Thalassobaculum sp. OXR-137: one gene and its partner. Each later gene encodes a partner of the first gene's protein in a complex. Links are inferred from orthologs where the notes say so. Each region holds a gene or a part of one and is shown on either strand. Other genes may lie near its edges. The genes, in order: T8K17_RS20815 and dnaG.

What was found.
Region 2: the proteins of T8K17_RS20815 (region 1) and dnaG are in contact, whole or in part, in a crystal structure (PDB 2R6A), measured with the Geobacillus stearothermophilus proteins. The link is inferred for Thalassobaculum sp. OXR-137 from one-to-one orthologs. Residues at the interface, in WP_033016901.1 of Geobacillus stearothermophilus: Ser13, Glu15, Ala16, Gln18, Glu91, Leu92, Asp94, Ala95, Val96, Pro97, Thr98, Ala99, Ala100, Asn101, Tyr104, Tyr105, Ile108; in WP_049624496.1 of Geobacillus stearothermophilus: Lys456, Leu457, Leu458, Pro459, Ala460, Asn463, Ala464, Leu467, Leu535, Leu536, Ile537, Ala538, Gln544, Glu545, Asp548, Tyr549, His552.

The regions. Positions count from the first base shown.
Region 1 is NZ_CP139715.1:4,462,000-4,470,950, reverse strand. The notes cover bases 1,916-4,755. They hold T8K17_RS20815 (replicative DNA helicase), read right to left. Parts: upstream 4,181-4,755; coding sequence 2,651-4,180; downstream 1,916-2,650. Other genes in these bases: phnE (phosphonate ABC transporter, permease protein PhnE), read right to left, coding at 4,460-4,755; T8K17_RS20820 (PHB depolymerase family esterase), read right to left, coding at 1,916-2,083. Also shown: T8K17_RS20825 (MFS transporter), read left to right, coding at 1-1,254; more of T8K17_RS20820, read right to left, coding at 1,265-1,915; more of phnE, read right to left, coding at 4,756-5,287; T8K17_RS20805 (phosphonate ABC transporter ATP-binding protein), read right to left, coding at 5,280-6,092; T8K17_RS20800 (PhnD/SsuA/transferrin family substrate-binding protein), read right to left, coding at 6,142-7,023; rplI (50S ribosomal protein L9), read right to left, coding at 7,407-8,000; T8K17_RS20790 (DUF2232 domain-containing protein), read right to left, coding at 8,105-8,951. UniProt on the Escherichia coli protein: The main replicative DNA helicase, it participates in initiation and elongation during chromosome replication. Travels ahead of the DNA replisome, separating dsDNA into templates for DNA synthesis.
Region 2 is NZ_CP139715.1:1,292,851-1,301,953, forward strand. The notes cover bases 1-2,992. They hold dnaG (DNA primase), read right to left. Parts: upstream 2,456-2,992; coding sequence 545-2,455; downstream 1-544. Other genes in these bases: rpoD (RNA polymerase sigma factor RpoD), read right to left, coding at 1-496; T8K17_RS06140 (alpha/beta hydrolase), read right to left, coding at 2,664-2,992. In the rest of the region: more of T8K17_RS06140, read right to left, coding at 2,993-3,818; T8K17_RS06145 (MFS transporter), read left to right, coding at 3,919-5,193; T8K17_RS06150 (ABC transporter permease), read right to left, coding at 5,205-6,002; T8K17_RS06155 (ABC transporter ATP-binding protein), read right to left, coding at 5,995-6,762; T8K17_RS06160 (ABC transporter substrate-binding protein), read right to left, coding at 6,782-7,825; T8K17_RS06165 (ABC transporter ATP-binding protein), read right to left, coding at 7,925-9,103. UniProt on the Escherichia coli protein: RNA polymerase that catalyzes the synthesis of short RNA molecules used as primers for DNA polymerase during DNA replication.

The DNA of each region.
Region 1 (8,951 bases):
GCCATCGCCAATGTCGCCCTGCCGACGATCCATGCCGAGCTCCAGGCCAGCACGGCCAAGACCGTCTGGATGGTGACGGCCTATCAGCTCGTCCTGGTCATGGCCCTGCTGCCCGCCGCCTTCCTGGGCGAGGCGATCGGCCCGCGGCGGCTGTTCACGGTCGGCGTGACGGTGTTCACCCTGGCCTCCGGGCTGTGCGCGCTGGCGCCCAGCATCGACTGGCTGATCGCCGCCCGGGTGCTGCAGGCGTTCGGGGCGGCGCCGATCATGTCGCTGACCATCGCGCTGCTGCGCTACAGCCTGCCGGCGCACATGATCGGCATGTACATCGGCGTCAATTCCATGGTGGTGGCACTGTCCTCCGCCGCCGGTCCGGCCATTGGTGCCGCCATCCTGTCCGTGGCCAGCTGGCCCTGGCTGTTTGCGATCAATGTGCCGATCGGCCTCGTCGTGCTGCTGGCGTCGACCGCCCTGGCCGGGCCGCGCGGCAGCGGCCGGCGGGCGGACGTGCCGGCGATGGCCATGAATGCCGGCGCCTTCGCGCTGCTGGTGCTGGGCGCCGGGCGGGTCGCCACGGAGCCGTGGCAGGGCTGCGGCATGCTGGTGCTGAGCGTCGTGACCTTCGGGCTGCTGGTGCGCCGGGAGTGGCACCGGGAGGTCCCGGTGATCCCCCTGGATCTGCTGCGGCGGCAGTCCTTCCGCCTTTCGGTCCTGGCCTCGATCTTCCTGTTCATGGCGTTCATGGCGTCTTTCGTGTCGCTGCCCTTCCTGTTTCAGCACGGCTTCGGCCTGCCGGCGTGGGAGACCGGTCTGGCGATGACCGCCTGGCCGCTCGCCCTGGCCGTGTCCGGGCCGATCGCCGGCCGCGTCTCCGACCGGGTGGACACCGCCTGGCTATGTGCCGTCGGCGCGCTGACCATGGCGGTGGGTCTGGGCATCGCGGCGGCCTTTCCGATCGGACTGGCGCCGCTTCTGGCCTGCATGGCGCTCACCGGGCTGGGGTTCGGCTTCGTCCAGGTACCCAACAACCGGAACATGCTGATGTCGGTGCCGCGGGAGCGGGCAGGGGCCGCCGGCGGGTCCCAGGGTACCGCGCGGCTGCTCGGCCAGACCTTCGGCGGCCTGGCGGTGGGCATCCTGTTCACGGTGCTGCCCGACGACACGGTCCCGCGCTACGGGCTGGCCATAGCCGCCTGCGCCGCCGCCTGCAGCGCTCTGGTCAGCCTGCGGCGGGCCCTCGGGCGCGGGACCTGACTGTCGGGGTTTACCGCGACCCGGTCTGAGACTGGGCCCAGGCGATCGCCCGCGCCATGTGGTCCATCGGAATGATGTGTCCGCCGGGATGCAGGCAGAGCTGAAGCTCCCTGCCCGACGTGCAGCCGCGCCAGATCTCGCAGCGCAGGTCGCCGGTCTCCGTCACCTCCGCCGGGTCGGCCGGACAGCCGTTCTGGGCACGCCAGAAGGCCATGCCCTTCAGCACGTCACCCTGGTGGTAGACCTCGCGGATCGGACGGCCCTGCATCGGCACCACCGTGTCGCCGGTGCCGTGCACATGCATCAGGGTCACCGGGCCGGACGGGCAGCTCTCCGGATGCGGCCGCCAGAAGGCGCCGGCGACCGGGAGGAAGGCGGTGAACAGATCGCCCTGGAAACAGGCCTGGTGCCAGGTCATCGACCCGCCGATGGAGAAGCCCGAGGCCCAGATGCGCGCCGGGTCCACCGGCCAGCGCTGCTTGGCGTCGGCCAGTATGGACCGCACGAAGGCATCGTCGTCGCGCAGCCGCTCGCGCAGGGGTGCGCCCTGATGGGCCCAGCGTTTTTCCTGGCCGTCCGGGGCGATCACCAGCACGCCTTCTTCGTCCGCGAGCGTCATCAGCTCCGTGTTGCCCATGACGACCTCGCCCGTCTGGCCGAAGCCGTGGAAGAAGATCAGCAGGGGCAGCGGCGTGGATCCGTCCCAGGAGGCGGGGACATGGGCCCTGTAGGTCCCGGCCTCGACGGCAAAGGACGCGTCTTCCGCCGCCCGGGCGGGGGCGGTGAGCAGGAGGAGGGCGAGGGGGAGAGACAGGAGCAGGCGGATCATGCCCGTACCCTGGCAACCCGCTCCCCGGCCGTCCAATGACAAGCCGGTGACCGGATTCGCACCGGGGCGACCGACCGGAGGGCCAGGCAAGGGGCGGCCGGATCCCGCGGTTTTCCTGGCTTTCAGCCGACGGGTTGTCGAACCGGGTCCTGCACCGCACCATTTCCGTGGTGTTCAACCAACTGAAAGGAGGTGATCCGGTGTCTAGTGATCTTGCGATGCGGGGCGAGCTCGTGTGCCTTGGCAGGATGTCGGAGCAGCCTTCGGCGGCCGTCTGAAGCACGTAAATCGAGTTCGAGCCTTCATCGGCTCACGGAAAGGCCGCCCCATCCGGGCGGCCTTTCTAATTTCGGGGTCTGTCCCGGCCCTTCGACACGTCCCCCTGGATCATGTTCGGAGTCCTGGTCTGGGCGAGGTCCAAAACCTCTCCGTCATCCCGAACTCGTTTCGGGACCACATTGGCGGATGGGAAGGGTGAGGTCCCGAAACGAGTTCGGGATGACGGACATTTATAGTTATTACCACGTCCTGAGCAGCCCGGACCCTGGTCCGGGCGTGTCGAAGGGCTCAGTAATGGTCCGGCACGTGGTCGTCGGCGACGTAGTTGGTGAACTTCGTCGTGGACCCGTCGAAATGCAGGGTCACCACGCCGGTCGGGCCGTGGCGCTGCTTCGAGATGATGACCTCGGCCTTGCCGTGGGCTTTCTCGCAGCGCTCCTTCCACGCGTCGTAGCGGTCGTGGAACTTCTGCGCGTCCTCCTCGATCCGCTGGATCGGCTCGGCCTTCTGCAGATAGTAATCCTCGCGATAGATGAACATGACGATGTCGGCGTCCTGCTCGATCGATCCGGATTCACGCAGGTCGGCCAGCACCGGGCGCTTGTCCTCGCGCTGCTCGACCGCGCGGGAGAGCTGGGAGAGGGCGAGGACCGGCACGTCCAGTTCCTTGGCGATCGCCTTGAGGCCCTGGGAGATGGCGGAGATTTCCTGCACCCGGTTGTCGATCCGCGCGCCGGGGGCCGGGCGCATGAGCTGCAGGTAGTCGACCACGATCAGCGCCAGCCCATGCTGGCGCTTCAGCCGCCGGGCGCGGGTCCGCAGGGTCGAGATCGGAATGGCCGGGGTGTCGTCGATGAACATCGGCGCCCGTTCCAGGTCCTGGCTCGCCTCCACCAGCTTGCCGAAATCCTCGTTGTCGAGCTGGCCACGGCGCAGCTTCTCCGAAGCGATGCCGGTGCGTTCCGACAGGATACGGGTGGCGAGCTGCTCCGCCGACATTTCCAGCGAGAAGAACGCCACCGGCTGCGGCGGGGTGTCCGGATCGTCCATCGAGCCGGTGGCGATGTGGAAGGCGATGTTGGAGGCCAGCGTCGACTTGCCCATGGCCGGACGGGCGGCGAGGATCAGCAGGTCCGAGGGGTGCAGGCCGCCGAGCAGGTTGTCGATGTCGATCAACCCGGTGGAGTAGCCGGCGAGCCCGCCCTCGCGCTTGTAGGCGGCCTCGGCCTGGGCCACGGATTCCGCCAGGGCCAGCTTCAGTTCCTTCAGCCCGTTCTCGCCCTCGCCGGTCTCGGCCAGGGTGAAGAGGTGGTTCTCGGCCTTCTCGATCAATTCCTGGGCGGCGGTGTCGAGGTCGCGGTCATAGGCGTCGTTGACCACGCCCTCGCCGATCTCGATCAGCTCGCGCCGCAGGTAGCAGTCGCGGATCTCGCGGCCGTAATCGGCGGCGTTGATGACGGTCACCACCGAGGCGGCGAGCTTGACCAGGTATTGGGCGCCGCCGACCTCGGCCAGGGCCTCGTCCTGGTCGAACAGGCCCTTCAGGGTGACCGGCGTGGCGATCTGGCCGCGGTCGATCAGCTTGGCGCAGGAGGCGAAGATCCGGCCATGGACCGGATCGGCGAAATGCTCGGCGCGCAGGAACTCGCTGACCCGCTCGTAGGACCGGTTGTTGACCAGGATGGCGCCCAGCAGCGCCTGTTCCGCCTCCAGATTGTGCGGCGGCTCGCGGTAGGACGCGGTGGCGGGGCCGGCGTCGTCTTGGACGAAGGCGTTCGGGCCAGGGAAGGGGGCGATGCTGGACTCGGGATCGGACATGGCGAGGCAACTCGGCTTTGCTGTTCGTGTTCCCTGGGGACAGATTCTAACGCATAGCCCGCCGGAGCCCCGAAACGCGAGCGTCTTGCACGTAGTATTGAAAAGGATTGTGGGGACGAAACCGGGGCTTAGCTGTGGATAGTTCCCGCGGGGGTTTGTCGGTCCCCGGCTTGCGCGACTCGGCGCCTGTGAATGATACGGGGGCGGAACGATGCCGTTCCCAACCTCTCCGGGCTGAACACACAGGACCGGGGAGTGTGGAGACGGGAAAGCGGCCGATCACCCCAGCCGGCGCCTCAGCCAGTCGGTGAGGTGCTCCATCGCCAACACGATGACGAAGATCGCCAGGATGATCGCCGAGGCCTTGGGATACTGGAACAGTTCGAAGGCGCTTTTCAGCTCCTGGCCGATGCCGCCCGCGCCGACGATGCCCAGGACCACCGACGACCGCACCGACAGCTCCAGGGCGAAGAGCGCGGTGTTGATGAAGGACGGCATGCATTGCGGGATCACGGCGGCGGCAAGCACGTCGATCTTGCGCGCCCCGATCGCCTCCAGCGCCTCGCGCGGCCGCTTGTCGCTGTCCTCCATGGCCTCGGCGAAGAAGCGGCCGCAGAAGCCGGCGGTGTCGACGATGATTGTCAGCGTGCCGGCGATGGCGCCGAGCCCGACCGCCGAGACGAAGAACAGCGCCCAGACCAGGTCCGGCACCGTGCGGAACAAGGATACCAAGCCCCGGGGGAGCCAGCGCAGCCGGCCGAACGGGCTCAGGCCCGCTGCCGAGCACCAAGCTAGCGGAAAGCTCAGCAGGATGCCGAACAGGGTGCCGACGAGGGCGATCTGCAGGGTCTCCACCAGCCGCATCCCCATGCGGCCGAGAAAGGCGGGATCGGTCTCAGGCGGCAGCATCCGTTCCAGCAGCGAGCCCATCCGCGGGATCGCGCCGATCAGCCGGTCCGCCGAGGGCGCGACCTCGCCGATGGACGCCAGCAACACCGCGCCGACCGCGACGAGAAGGGTGAACCGCAGCGGCGTCAGCCGGGGCCAGCGCGCGATGGTTCCGGCGGTCGGCCGGGCGTCCGGGTGGGCGAGAGGGGTGTCAGCCACGATAGATCGGCTCCAGGTCGCGTTCGGTGAGGTCGCCGGCGGCGGCGTCGAACACCACCTGCCCGGCCTTCAGCGCGACGATCCGGTCGGCGTGCTCCAGGGCGTGGCGCATGTCGTGGGTGGTGTAGACCAGCGTGCGCCGATGCTCGCCGGCGAGCCGGGCGAAGAGGCGCATGATGTCGAGCCCGGCGGCGGGATCGAGACTGGCGGCCGGCTCGTCGGCGAACAGCAGGTCCGGGCCGTGGACGATGGCGCGGGCGATGGCGACCCGCTGGGACTGGCCGCCGGACAGGGTGTCGGCCCGCGCCGCCGCCCGGTCGGCCAGCCCGACCGCGTCGAGCGCCTCCAGGGCGGCGTCGCGCAGGGAGGACGGGGCCAAGGACTGGTGCCAGCTGCGCCAGCCATGACCCTGGCCCAGCGCCCCGTTCACGACGTTGGAGAGTGCGCTGGTGCGGCCGACCAGCCCGTGGAACTGGAACACGAAGCCGAGCCGGCGCCGCATCACCGAGCGTTGCTTGGCGCTGGGTAGCTCCGTGAAGCGCTGGCCGAGGATCTCGACGGCCCCGCCGGTGATCGGAATCAGCCCGACCAGGGCGCGGAGCAGGGTCGACTTGCCCGCGCCGTTGGCGCCGAGCAGGGCGACGCGCTCGCCCGTCGCGATCGACAGGGTGACGCCGTCGAGCACCGGCGGGCCGTCGGCGAAGCGCTTGCAGACGGCGTGCGCCGCGATCAGCGGGGCGGCGGCGGCCGGTGCGGCGGCGACCGGATCCGCGTGCAGCGGCGAGGGTTGGAGCAGGGCTGTCATGATGATGACCGGGGCGGGCGCCGACCGGGAAGCCGGCGCCCAACCGCCGTCAATTGCCGACGAAGGATTTGAAGCCGTCGACCCCGATGGTCTTGTACATCGAGCGCACGTAGTCGTAGTCGCTGTCCTCGACGGTCGCGAGGAAGAAGCCGCCCTTGTACTTCTGATTGTCCTCGCCCTTCAGCACGGCGGCGAGCAGGGACTTGCCGTTGTCGACGAAGGCCTTGCGCACCTTGTCGATGGCCGCCGGATCGGCGTCGGCGCGGGCCACAAGGATGTCGTTCGGCAGGTCGCGGCCGCGGGCGACGACGGTGAAGGCCACGTCAGGATACGCCTCGCGGGCGCGCTGCAGGTGGCTGTAGTTCATGCCGATGGCGGCGATGTCGCCGCAGATCAGGGCCTCGACGGCGACGTTGCGGGAGATGATCTTCGGCTCGTAGTCCTGGCCGTAGACGAGGCCGAGGTCGGTCAGCGCCTGGGCCGGGCCGAGGTGCTGGGAGGTGGAGCCGACGGAGCCGAAGGCCACGCTCTTGCCCTTCAGGTCGGCGACCCGGCGGATCGGGCCGTCTGCGAGGGCGACGACCTGGGCGAAGTAGTCGGGACGCTGCCAGCCGACGACGATCTTGGCGTCGGTCAGTTCCTTGATCACCACGTACTCGGCCGGCCCAGTGAGCACCAGGTCCACCTGGCCGGCGTTGATCGCCTCGACGGCGGCGGTGCGGCTGCCGACCGGGAACAGCTCGATGTCCAGGCCGGTGCTCTTCTCGAGAGCGTCCTCGAACGGACCGAACTCGCTCTGCAGGGCCTCCAGGCCCTCGATATCGGTAACGGCGATCTTGAGGCTGTCGGCGGCGCTGGCGGGCGACGGGACGGCGAGCGACGGGACGGCGACCGCCAGGGCGGCGGCGGCGAGCAGGGCGCGGAGCTTCATGTGAGCCTCCTCCAGGGTGCGGGCAGATGCCCGGATCATTCGGAAGGCCCAGCGGATATCACCCGCCGACTGTCGCCGGTGTGACGCTGCGGTGTCGGAACGGCGTCGGTTCGATGATGGTTTGGTGACCGTGGATGTATCGCGGTGGATGTCCAGCGCGGGTTGTCGACCCTTCGACACGCCCCTGCGGGGCTGCTCAGGGTGAGGTCATTGAGAGCTTTGAATACCAAGACCTCGCCCTGAGCAGGGCCGGCGATGCCGGGCCGTGTCGAAGGGCCCGGGGGACCTTGGGATGACGGAGAAGGGAAGACGAGCCCCAATCCCAGAAACGCAAAGGGCCGTCCCGAAGGACGGCCCGTCGCAAGGCATATGCGGGGAGGGGATCAGGCCTCGGCCTTCTCCTCCTCGGTCTCCACGGCTTCCGGATCGAGCAGCTCCTCGACCTCGGGAGCCTCGTCTTCCATCCGCTCTTCCTCGTCCATCACGCCCCGATCGAGGGCGCGGCCGAGACGGGCCTGGGTTTCGGCCTCGTCCTGGGACCGGGCGATGTTCACGGTCACGTTCACCGAGACTTCCGGGTGCAACTGGACGCGCACCGGCTCCAGGCCGAGGGCCTTGAGCGCCTTGTCCAGCTTGACCTGGCTGCGGCCGACGGTGACCCCGGCGGCGGTCACCGCGTCAGAGATGTCGCGGGCCGACACCGAGCCGTAGAGCTGGCCGCTCTCGCCCGCGGCGCGGACCAGAACAACCGTCATGCCGTCGAGGGTCTTGGCGACCTGCTCGGCTTCCGACTTGCGCTCCAGGTTCTCGGCCTCGAGCTGCGCACGGCGCTCCTCGAAGACCTTGCGGTTGCCGTCGTTGGCGCGCAGCGCCTTCTTCTGCGGCAGCAGATAGTTACGGGCGTAGCCCGGCTTGACCGAAACCACATCGCCCATCTGGCCGAGGCTCTCGATCCGTTCCAGCAGGATGACTTCCATCGTCCTCACTCCTTCTCTTGCGGGCCTACGCCCCCCGGATAGGTATCCGGATTTCCTCATCAGGGCGGCGCCGAGGCGACCGCTTATCAGTCATTCGCCGCCGGTCACTCTTGCGGGGGAGGCCCCGCGCGACGGCGAAAATCGAAAACCACGTCCAGCATTCCAACCAGCACGATCACGGCGGCCGCCGCCCAGCTGAAGACCACCAGCAGGGCATAGGTTCCGCCGAGCCAGAGTCCCCCGCTGCCGCTGCGCCGGGACAGGGCGTGCACCACGCCGAGCCCGGTGAACAGGAAGATCAGCAGCACCACCGGAACCATGTTCCTGGCGGCGAAGCCGATCCCCTCCGGCAGATAGGCCACGGCCAGAACCGCCACGAGCACGAACGCGATCCAGCGCGGGGCCCGAAGGTCGGCAATGTCCGGCGTCGGCAGCGCGGCCTTGCCGAACCGGCGCAGAATGAACTGCGCAAGCCCGGCGCTGGCCGCCGTCGTCAGCACCCATCCCGCGGCCGCGAAGGCCGGGAACAGACTGGCCAGAGAGGACAGCATGTCCTGCAGTTCCGCCATGGGAAGCGGCGGTTGCCCGGCCTCCTCCGCATAGCGGGAGATCATGTCGAACGTCTCCTGCAGCTCGTCCGCGATCACCCCCTGCATGCCGTCCGGATGTCCGGACAGGATCAGGCCCGCCAGCGCGATCATGGCGCAGGCATAGGCGACCAGGGTGAGCAGCAGGACCCTGGGATGGCTGCCGCTCCGTTCGGCCTGCCAGATCAGCAGGCCGGCCGGTGCGCCGGTCATCGCCGCATGATAGGCCGCGACGTCGAGACCCATGGACAGGCCGAGGGCAACGAAGGCCGCCGCGGCAGCCGCCATGCCCAGAACCGCTCCGTAGGCCAGCCCCACAAGAAACAGCGGCAGCGAGGTCAGGGACAGCTGCAGCATCGCGAAG
Region 2 (9,103 bases), 3.2 Mb from region 1 along the record:
AGTGCACCAGGGCGCGGATGGTCAGCGGGCTCTCGCAGATGCCGCCGATCATCATCTCGCGGCCGGCTTCGATGCGCTTGGCGATGGCGATTTCGCCCTCGCGGGACAGCAGCTCGACCGAGCCCATCTCGCGCAGGTACATGCGCACCGGGTCGTCGGTGCGGCCGACATCCTCGTCGGAGACGTTGCCGGCGACGGCGCCGTCGCTGTCGCCCTTGTCGTCGTCCTTGTCGCCGTCGTCCTCGTTCTCGACGACGTTCACGCCCATCTCGCTGAGGGCGCTCATGATGTCCTCGATCTGCTCGGAGGACATCTCCTCCTGGGGCAGGGCCGAGTTCACCTCGTCATAGGTCAGGTAGCCGCGCTCCTTCCCCTTCTTGATGAGGTTCTTGACCGCCTGGTTGATATTGTCCAGCAGCGGCCCGTCCGGCGCGGCACCCTCCTCGCGGGTATCGTCGTCGTCATTCTGAGCCGCAGTTGCTGTCTTAGTCGCCATGAGCCTTCGACCTCATCGTTGTCGCCGGTGTCGACGCCGGCTCCGTTCTCAGTTCGCGTCTTCCAGCGCCGACGCGGAGGTAATCGCTTGAAGAGTGCTTTGCAGGCTCAGCATGCGCTGCCAGCTTGCCTCGCTAAATGTCTGTTCATATTCCCGCTGCGCATCGAACAGTTGCTCTCGTAGCAGAGGGCCGGCGAATCGTCCAAGCAGTTCCGCCAATCCCTGCCGCGCATCGGAATGGCTTGCACCCTTCCGCGCGAACCCCGCGTGGTGCAGAGCCTCGTCGGACAGCAATCCATCCACCGTTTCCGAATAGCCTAACGCCATGAGGTGGTCGCGAAGACCGTCGGCGTCAAGTCCAGTGTCCTCAGCGTTGATCTCTAGAATTTGACGGCGAAGGTTGTCAAGGAACGGGTCGTCCAGCGCCAGGGTCGCCAGGACCTCGCCCAATTCGTCCAGCAGGCCGGGATGGTGCAGGAAGGTGGCCAGGATGACCTGCTGCTGGCGCCGGGGCAGCACGGCATCGACCAGGGCTCGGGCGGTGCGGCTGCCCGCCGGTTCCGGCGGGGTCGGCGGGGTCCAGCGGCCGCCGCGCTGGCGGTCGTTGCCCCGGCCGCGCGCGGCACCGCCGCGTTCCTGGTTCCGGCCGAAATCGCGACCGCCATAGCCGCTTCCGGCGCGTCCCTGGGGCCGGCGCATTTCGTCGATGCGCGCCTCCATGTGGTCCTTGTAGGCGATCTGCACGCCCTGATCGGCGACCTCGCGCACCAGATCGCGCATCCGCTTGAAGAAGGCCGCCTTGCGTTCCGGCGTGTCGGTCGGGGTCGCCAGCAGCTCGCTCGCCCACAGGAAATCGGCCAGGCCGATGGCGGTGTTCAGGATCGCCCGCAGCGCCTTCTTGCCGTCGCGCTGGATCAGGTCGTCCGGGTCCTGGCCTTCGGGCAGGGTGACGAAGCGCAGGGAATGGCCGGGCTTCAGCAGCGGCAGGGCGCGGTCGCAGGCGCGCCGCGCGGCCCGCTGGCCGGCGGTGTCGCCGTCGAAGCACAGGATCGGCTCCGGGGTGATCCGCCACAGCTCGACGATCTGGTCCTCGGTCAGCGCGGTGCCGAGCGGGGCGACCGCCGGGAAGCCGGCCTGGGCCAGGGCGATCACGTCCATATAGCCCTCGGCGACCATCAGCTCGCCGGATTTATGGGCCGGCTCGCGCGCCTGGGCGAGGCCGTAGAGGATGCGGCCCTTGTGGAACAGCGGGGTGTCCGGCGAGTTCAGGTATTTCGGCTGGCCGTCGCCCAAGACCCGGCCGCCGAAGGCGATGACCTTGCCGCGCCGGTCGGTGATCGGGAACAACACCCGGCCGCGCATATAGTCGACGGTCTCGCCCGAGCGTTCGCCCTCCTCGTAGCGTTTGACCAGACCGGCTTCCACCAGCACGTCGGTCTCCACGCCCTCGGCCTTCATGGCGCGCTGCAGCGCCTTGCGGTCGTCCGGCGCCCAGCCCAGGCGGAAGGTCTTGATCGTGTCGTCGCTGAGCCCGCGCTCCTTCAGGTAGCGCAGCCCGGCCTCGCCGGCCGAGGTGTGGAGCTGGCGCTCGTACCAGCGGCAGGCGAGGTCCACCACCTCCTGCAGCGAGCGGCGGCGTTCGGCCCGCTGCTGCTCTTCGGGGCTTTCCTTCGGCACTTCCAGTCCGGCCAGAGACGCGACCTGCTCCACCGCCTCCATGAACTTGAGGCCGTCGTTTTCCATCAGGAACTTGAAGACGTCCCCGTGCGCGCCGCAGGCGAAGCAGTGGTAGAAGCCCTTGTCGTCCACGATGGAGAGCGACGGCTTGGTGTCGTTATGGAACGGGCAGACCGCCAGGAACTCCCGGCCCTTGCGCTCCAGCTTGTACTTCCGCCCGATCACGCTGGAGACCGTCACGCGGTCGCGCAGCTCGTCGAGAAAGTGCGGGGGAAGCGACATGGGCGGGGGTACTCGGTACATCGGGGCGCGGGGCCGCGATCATACGCCTGTTGGCTGGGAGAGTCATTGCGGCGAGCGGCCCTTCGACACGCGCCCGGCGGGCGCTGCTCAGGGCGAGGTCAATGGGTAGGGATTTTGACCTCGCCCTGAGCAGGACCCCGGATGTCAATCCGGGGGACGTGTCGAAGGGCCGGGCGGCCGCACGGCGTTACACCCCCTGCAGAAACCCCAGCAGCTTCTCCACCACCGCCTCCGGCTGCTCCTGCTGCACCCAGTGGCCGGCCCCGTCGATCAGGTGCGTCCCGCGCCAGTCCGGACAGACGGCATCGCTGGCCATCGCCTCGATCGCGCCGGGGAACTGGTAGATGCCCCAGTCCTGGGCGCCGGCGATGAAGGTGGCCGGCACGTCGATGGTGCGGCCGGAGAACACCTCCTGCTCGGACAGGAAGGCGCCGGTGGTGTTGCACCGGTACCATTGCAGCCCGCCCTGGAAGCCGGTGCGGCCGTATTCGCCGGCATAGACCGCCATCTCGCGCTCCGGCAGCCAGGTATTGGCCGCGATCTCGGCGTCCGACGGCATCTCCTTGGCCACGGTCTGCGCCATCGTCTCGTTCAGGTCCATGATGTAGTAGGTCGGCATCTGCGCCAGCGCGTCGGCGGTCCAGCCCGCCAGCCGGAACGGCCTGTTGCCGGGCCAGTCGGCGCTCTTGTGGTGGTAATAGGCGCGCAGGAAGGCGTGGAGGCCCTGGGGGCACTCGGTCATGTCCGTGTTGGCCGGGCGGGTGGCGTAGTACCACTGGTAATGCTTGCGCGGCCGGGCCAGGGCGGCGAGATCGGCATGGACGTCCGCCTTGGGGTCCGGCGTCTCGAACGGCGTCTTCGGCGGGCCGGGGAAGGGCGAGCTCATCATCGCCAGGGCGCGGAACACGTCGGGGCGCACCAGGGCGCAGGTGGCGGCGATGGGCGAGCCGAAATCGTGGCCGATCACCGCCTCCACATGGCGCCGGCCCAGCGCGGCCAGGAGGCCCAGGATGTCGCGCAGCAGGTTGAGCGGCCGGAACGGCGTCAGCGGCCCGTCGTAGTCGGCATCCCAGCCGGTCGTCCGGCCGTAGCCGCGCTGGTCCGGGGCGATGACGTGGTAGCCCGCCTCGGCCAGGGCCGGCATCACCTTGCGCCAGCTATAGGCCAGTTCCGGGAAGCCGTGCAGCAGCAGCAGGCAGGGCCTGTCCGCCGCCTTTTCCCATCCGGCCTCCAGCAGATGCATCCGCAACCCGTTGACGTTCTCCACGAAGCGCGAGCGCACTCCGGCGGGCAGAAGGGCGGAGTCCAGCGGGTCCTGGGGCGTGAGGGAAGGGTGGCTCATGGCGCGTCTCCGGGTGTCCCGGGCTGTTCATTTGCCCGGTGTGTCGTTGAACCCCTATCCTAGTCCGGCCGTTCCTTTCCGCGATAGCGCCCGGGATCTCATGATCGCTTCCGTCTCCGCCCTGCTGACCAGTCTCGCCCTGCTGCTTGCCGGCAACGGGCTGCTGACCCTGCTGCTGCCGACGCGGGCGGCGATGGACGGGATGTCGACCGGGGCCATCGGCCTCGCCATGTCCGGCTATTTCGTCGGCTACGTGATCGGCTGCCTGATGACGCCGCGGATCGTGCAGCGGGTCGGCCATATCCGCAGCTTCTCCGCCCTGGCCGCGCTCGCGGCGGCGACAGCGTTGGCCTATGCCCTGGCCGGCGACCCGACCGCCTGGTTCCTGCTGCGCGCCCTCTCCGGCATCGCCATGTCCGGCCTGACCATGATCGTGGAGAGCTGGCTGAACGACCGGGCGACCGACGAGACGCGGGGTAAGATCATCTCGGTCTACCGCATCGTCGACCTGAGTGCCGTCTCCGTCGGCCAGCTCCTGCTGAGCGTTGCCCCGCCGGCGGGTTTCGAGCTGTTCAGCTTGTCCGCCATCCTGATCGTGCTCGCCCTGGTGCCGACGGCGATGTCGACCGCCCAGGCCCCGGCGCCGATCCAGAACGTGAAGATTCGGCTGTTCTATCTCTGGCGGGTCTCCCCCCTCGGTCTCGCCGCCGCCCTGGCGGTGGGTGTCGGCAATGGGGCGTTCTGGTCGCTCGGCGCGGTGTTCGGGCAGAAGACCGGGCTCGATACGGTCGGCATCTCCCTGTTCATGACGGCCACGGTGATCGGCGGCGCGGTGATGCAGGTCCCCATCGCCGCGCTGGACCGGGTGTTCGACCGCCGCCTGATCCTCATCGGCGCCGCCTTCGCCACCTCCATCGTCAGCGCGGGGGCCGCCTTCCTGGCGCCGATCTCGGTCACCTGGGCAGTGATCTCCGGCTTCGCCCTGGGCGGGCTGTTCCTGCCGATATACGGGCTGGCGCTGGCCCATGCCAACGACCGGCTGGAGGCCGGCGACTTCGTGGTGATGAGCGGCGGGTTGCTGCTGACCTACGGCATGGGCGCGATCGTCGGCCCGCCGATCGCCTCGCTGCTGATGGAGGAGGTGGGGCCGCGCGCCCTGTTCCTGCACGTGTCGGCGGTGTGGATGCTGCTGGTCCTGTTCGGCCTGTGGCGCCTGAAGGCCCGCCCGCCGGTGGCGCTGGAGGAACAGGCGGAGCTGGTGGCCACCCCGCGCGGCGGCACCATCATGTTCGAACTCGATCCCCGCACCGAAGATCCGCAGCCGGAGGACGGAGAGGCGGAGAAACCGAAACCCGCCGCCGAGGGCGGCCCTTAGGTCGCTGTCGGCTACCGCCGCCAGTCGAGAAGCGCCCGCTCCGCCCGGCCGATCAGCCAGTTCACCACCAGGCCGATGGTCGACAGGATGGCGACGCCGGCCAGCAGCTCGTCGGTCGCCATCAGACTGCCGGCCAGCAGGATATAGGCGCCGATGCCGTATTCGGCGCCGATCATCTCGGCGGCAACCAGCAGCACGATGGCGATGGCGGCGGAGATCCGGAACCCCGGCAGGATCGCCGGCAGCGCGCCGGGCAGGATGATCTTGCGGACGATGGAGAACCAGGACAGGCCGAAGGACTGGCCCATGCGGATCAGGGTGCGGTCCACATTGTCCACCCCGCCATAGGTGGCGACCACCGTGGGAAAGAAGGTGCCGAACAGGATGGTGGCGACCTTCGACCCCTCGCCGATGCCGAACCAGATGACGAACAGTGGTAGCAGCGCGATCTTCGGGACCGGGAAGATCGCGGCGACGATGGGGGCGAGCCCGGCGCGGGCGAGCGAGAACAGGCCGATGCTGAGCCCGACCGCGATGCCGAGCACCGTACCCAGGGTCCACCCGACCGCCAGCCGGCTCAGCGAGGCGCCGAGATGGTCCCAGATCAGCCCGGTCTCCACCAGGCGGGCGAGCGCGGCATAGATCTCCGACGGCGCCGGCAGCACCAGCGGCGGGATCGCGCCGGTGCGGCAGCCGATCTCCCACAGGGCGAGGATCACGACGAAGACCAGAGGGCCAACGATCCCGAGCTTGCGGGTGGCGAAACCGCCGCCGCGGAACGGCACGGGCCGGATCTCTCTGTCAGCCATCCACCAGTTCCTTCTCCGCCGCCTCGGCCTCGTCGCGGATCAGCCCCCAGAGCCGGGACTGATGCGCTTCCAGCTCGGTCATGCGGTCGGCGCGCTCGCCCAGGGGCATGTCGATATCGACGATCTCGCGGATCCGGCCGGGCCGGCGGGACAGCACGATCACCCGGTGCCCCAGCCGCACCGCCTCGCCGAGATTGTGGGTGACGTAGACGGCGGAGAACCGCTCGCGCTCCCACAGATCGACCAGATCGGCCATCAGCAGCTCGCGGGTCTGGGCGTCCAGCGCCGAGAGCGGTTCGTCCATCAGCATGACGGCCGGCGACACCGCCAGGGCCCGGGCGATGGCGACCCGCTGGCGCATGCCGCCGGAAAGCTGGCGCGGCCACGCCTTGCGGAACTCGCTCAGGGTGGTGCGGGCGAGCACGTCGGCGACGATCCGCTCCGTCTCCGGAGCACCCAGGCGGTGGTCCTCCAATACCAGGCGGATATTGCCCTCAACGCTGCGCCAGGGCAGCAGGGCGAAGTCCTGGAAGATGAAGGTCAGCGGGTTGATGCTGGCGGCGGGCGGCGAGCCCACCTGCAGGATCTCGCCGCTATCGGGCCGTTCCAGCCCGCCGATCATCCGCAGCAGGGTGGATTTCCCGCAGCCGGACGGGCCGACGATGCAGACGATGCGGCCTTCCGGGACCGCGAAATCGATCCCGTCCAGCACGGTGAGCGGGCCATAGGCGTGGCAGACGCCCCGGATGTTCAGCTCCACGGCCCGCTCTCCAGGCTGGTCAGTAGGTCTCGACGTAGCTCGCGTCGACCAGGCCGTCGATGCCGATGTCGCTCTTCACCAGGCCCTCCTTCTTGAACCAGGCGAGCTGGTCGGCGACGTTGGTCACGTTCAGCTTCGCCCCCTCGTTCAGGCGGATCGCACCGTCGCGGATCGACACCGAGGCCTTCTCGTAGGGCTGGGTGGTGTACACGTATTTGTGGATCAGCTTGGTCACCGCTTCGGCCTCTTCCTCGCCGGCGGTCTTGTCCACCAGCGCGGCGTTGAAGTCGGCGGCACCCCGGGCAAAGGCCTTCAGGAACCGCTCGGTCTGGTCGCGCTTGTTGGCGGCGATGTCGGCCGACGTGAAGACGGTGGTCACCTGATAGTCGGGGGCGTAGTCGTTGACCCAGCCGATGATGTGCACCGCGCCGCCGCCGGCCAGCGCCTTGGCGATATGCGGGACGATGGCCCAGGCATCGACCTGACCCGACTTCAGGGCGGCGATGATGTTCGGCACCTTCTGCAGCGGGGTGAGCTTCAGGTCCTCGACGCCGAAGCCTTCCTTCTCGGCGATGCGGGCCGCCATGTAGTGGAAGGAGGAGCCCGCCTGGGTGATGGCGAAGCTGTGGCCCTTGAGCTTGTCCGGCGAGGTCAGCCCGGCCTGATAGGCGGCGTCGGACACCACGATGGCCGAGCCGTCGATGCCCTTCTCCTCGTGCATCACGCCGCCGATCACCTTGATCGCGCCCTTGTCGGCCAGGTTGATCAGGCCGCCGGTGATCGAGGTGATGCCGTAGTCGATATCGCCCGAGGCGATGGCGACGGCCATCGGCTGTGCCGCCTGGAAGAACTCGAACTCGACGTCGAGCCCGGCCTCCTTGAAGTAGCCGCGCTCGAAGGCGATGAAGCTGGCCGCGTGGGAGGCGAAGCGCAGGGCGCCGACCTTGATGGTGTCGGCCGCCGAGGCGAGGTCGGCGCCTGCGGTCAGGGCCGGTACGGCGACCAGGGCCGCGAGAAGGGCGCGGCGCGCGACGGCGCCGAGAGCTGTACGGGTTGCCCGCATGGTTCGTTTCCTCCGCTGAATGGCTCCGCCGCTGCTCGGCGGGCGTTTGGCGCGATAATAGCCGGATCAGCCCCGGCCGCCAGACCTAGGGGGCGAGGGTCAGTCGCCCGCCCCGGTGGCGTCCGTATGCCGCTCGATCGCCGGGATGATTCCGAGATCGACCATGCCGACCAGGCTGTCGTCGGTATCGGGGAGCACCTGGAACATCAGGGCGTCGAGGATGCGGTGCAGGGATTCCCGCTCGCCGTTGACCAGGCCGTTGACGCCGGTATTGGCGAAATAGGTGCCCGGCGCCAGGGCGCAGGTGAATTCGAAGGAGACGGAGATCCGGTCGCCCGGCTCGAAGTCCGGCAGATCCTCGGCCAGCCGCTGGGTGGCGCGGCCGCCCAGTTCAATGCCCGTCTTGGTCTTGAACAGGGTGGCGAAGCGGACCTTGCGGCACGGGGCGTCGAACGAAACCTCGTAGCGCAGGACGTAGGAGCGGCCGCGGACCAGCAGGTTGACCCGCTGGCCGTTCACCGTCTCGATCCGGGGATCGCAGATGATCGCGCCGAGGCCGCCGTGCTCGACCCGGCTCTCGCTGACGAAGGTGAGGTCCATGCCGGACTCCACCTCCCGCGCGGCGGGCGCGGCCTCGATGGCGTGGCCGCGGTTGAGGATCTCGTTGCGGATCCGCTCGCGGTCGTTCCCCGGCGCGTGGGTCAGCCGGTAGTAGTTGGAGGCGACTTCCTTGGGGTCGCCGTCGATCAGTACCTCGCCCCGGTCCATCAGCACCGCCCGGTCGCAGAGCTGGGTGACCATGCCCATGGCGTGGCTGACGAACAGGATGGTGGCGCCGGCATCGCGCATCGCCTCGATGCGGGCCAGGCATTTGCGCTGGAACGCCTCGTCGCCGACCGCCAACGCTTCGTCGACGATCAGGATGTCCGGATCGACGCTGACCGCGATCGAGAAGGCGAGGCGGACATACATGCCGCTGGAATAGGTGTTCACCGCCCGGTCGATGAAGGGCTCCAGGCCGGAGAACGCCACGATGCTGTCGAAGCGGTCGTCGATCTCCTGCTGGGTCAGGCCCAGGATGGCGGCGTTCAGGTAGATGTTCTCGCGCCCGGTGAATTCCGGATTGAAGCCGGCGCCGAGCTCGAGCAGGGCGGCGGGGCGGCCGTGGACGGTCACCGAGCCGCCGTTCGGCTGCAGCAGCCCGGCGATGACCTGCAGCAGGGTGGACTTGCCAGAGCCGTTGGAGCCGACGATGCCCACAGTCTCGCCCCGGTTGAC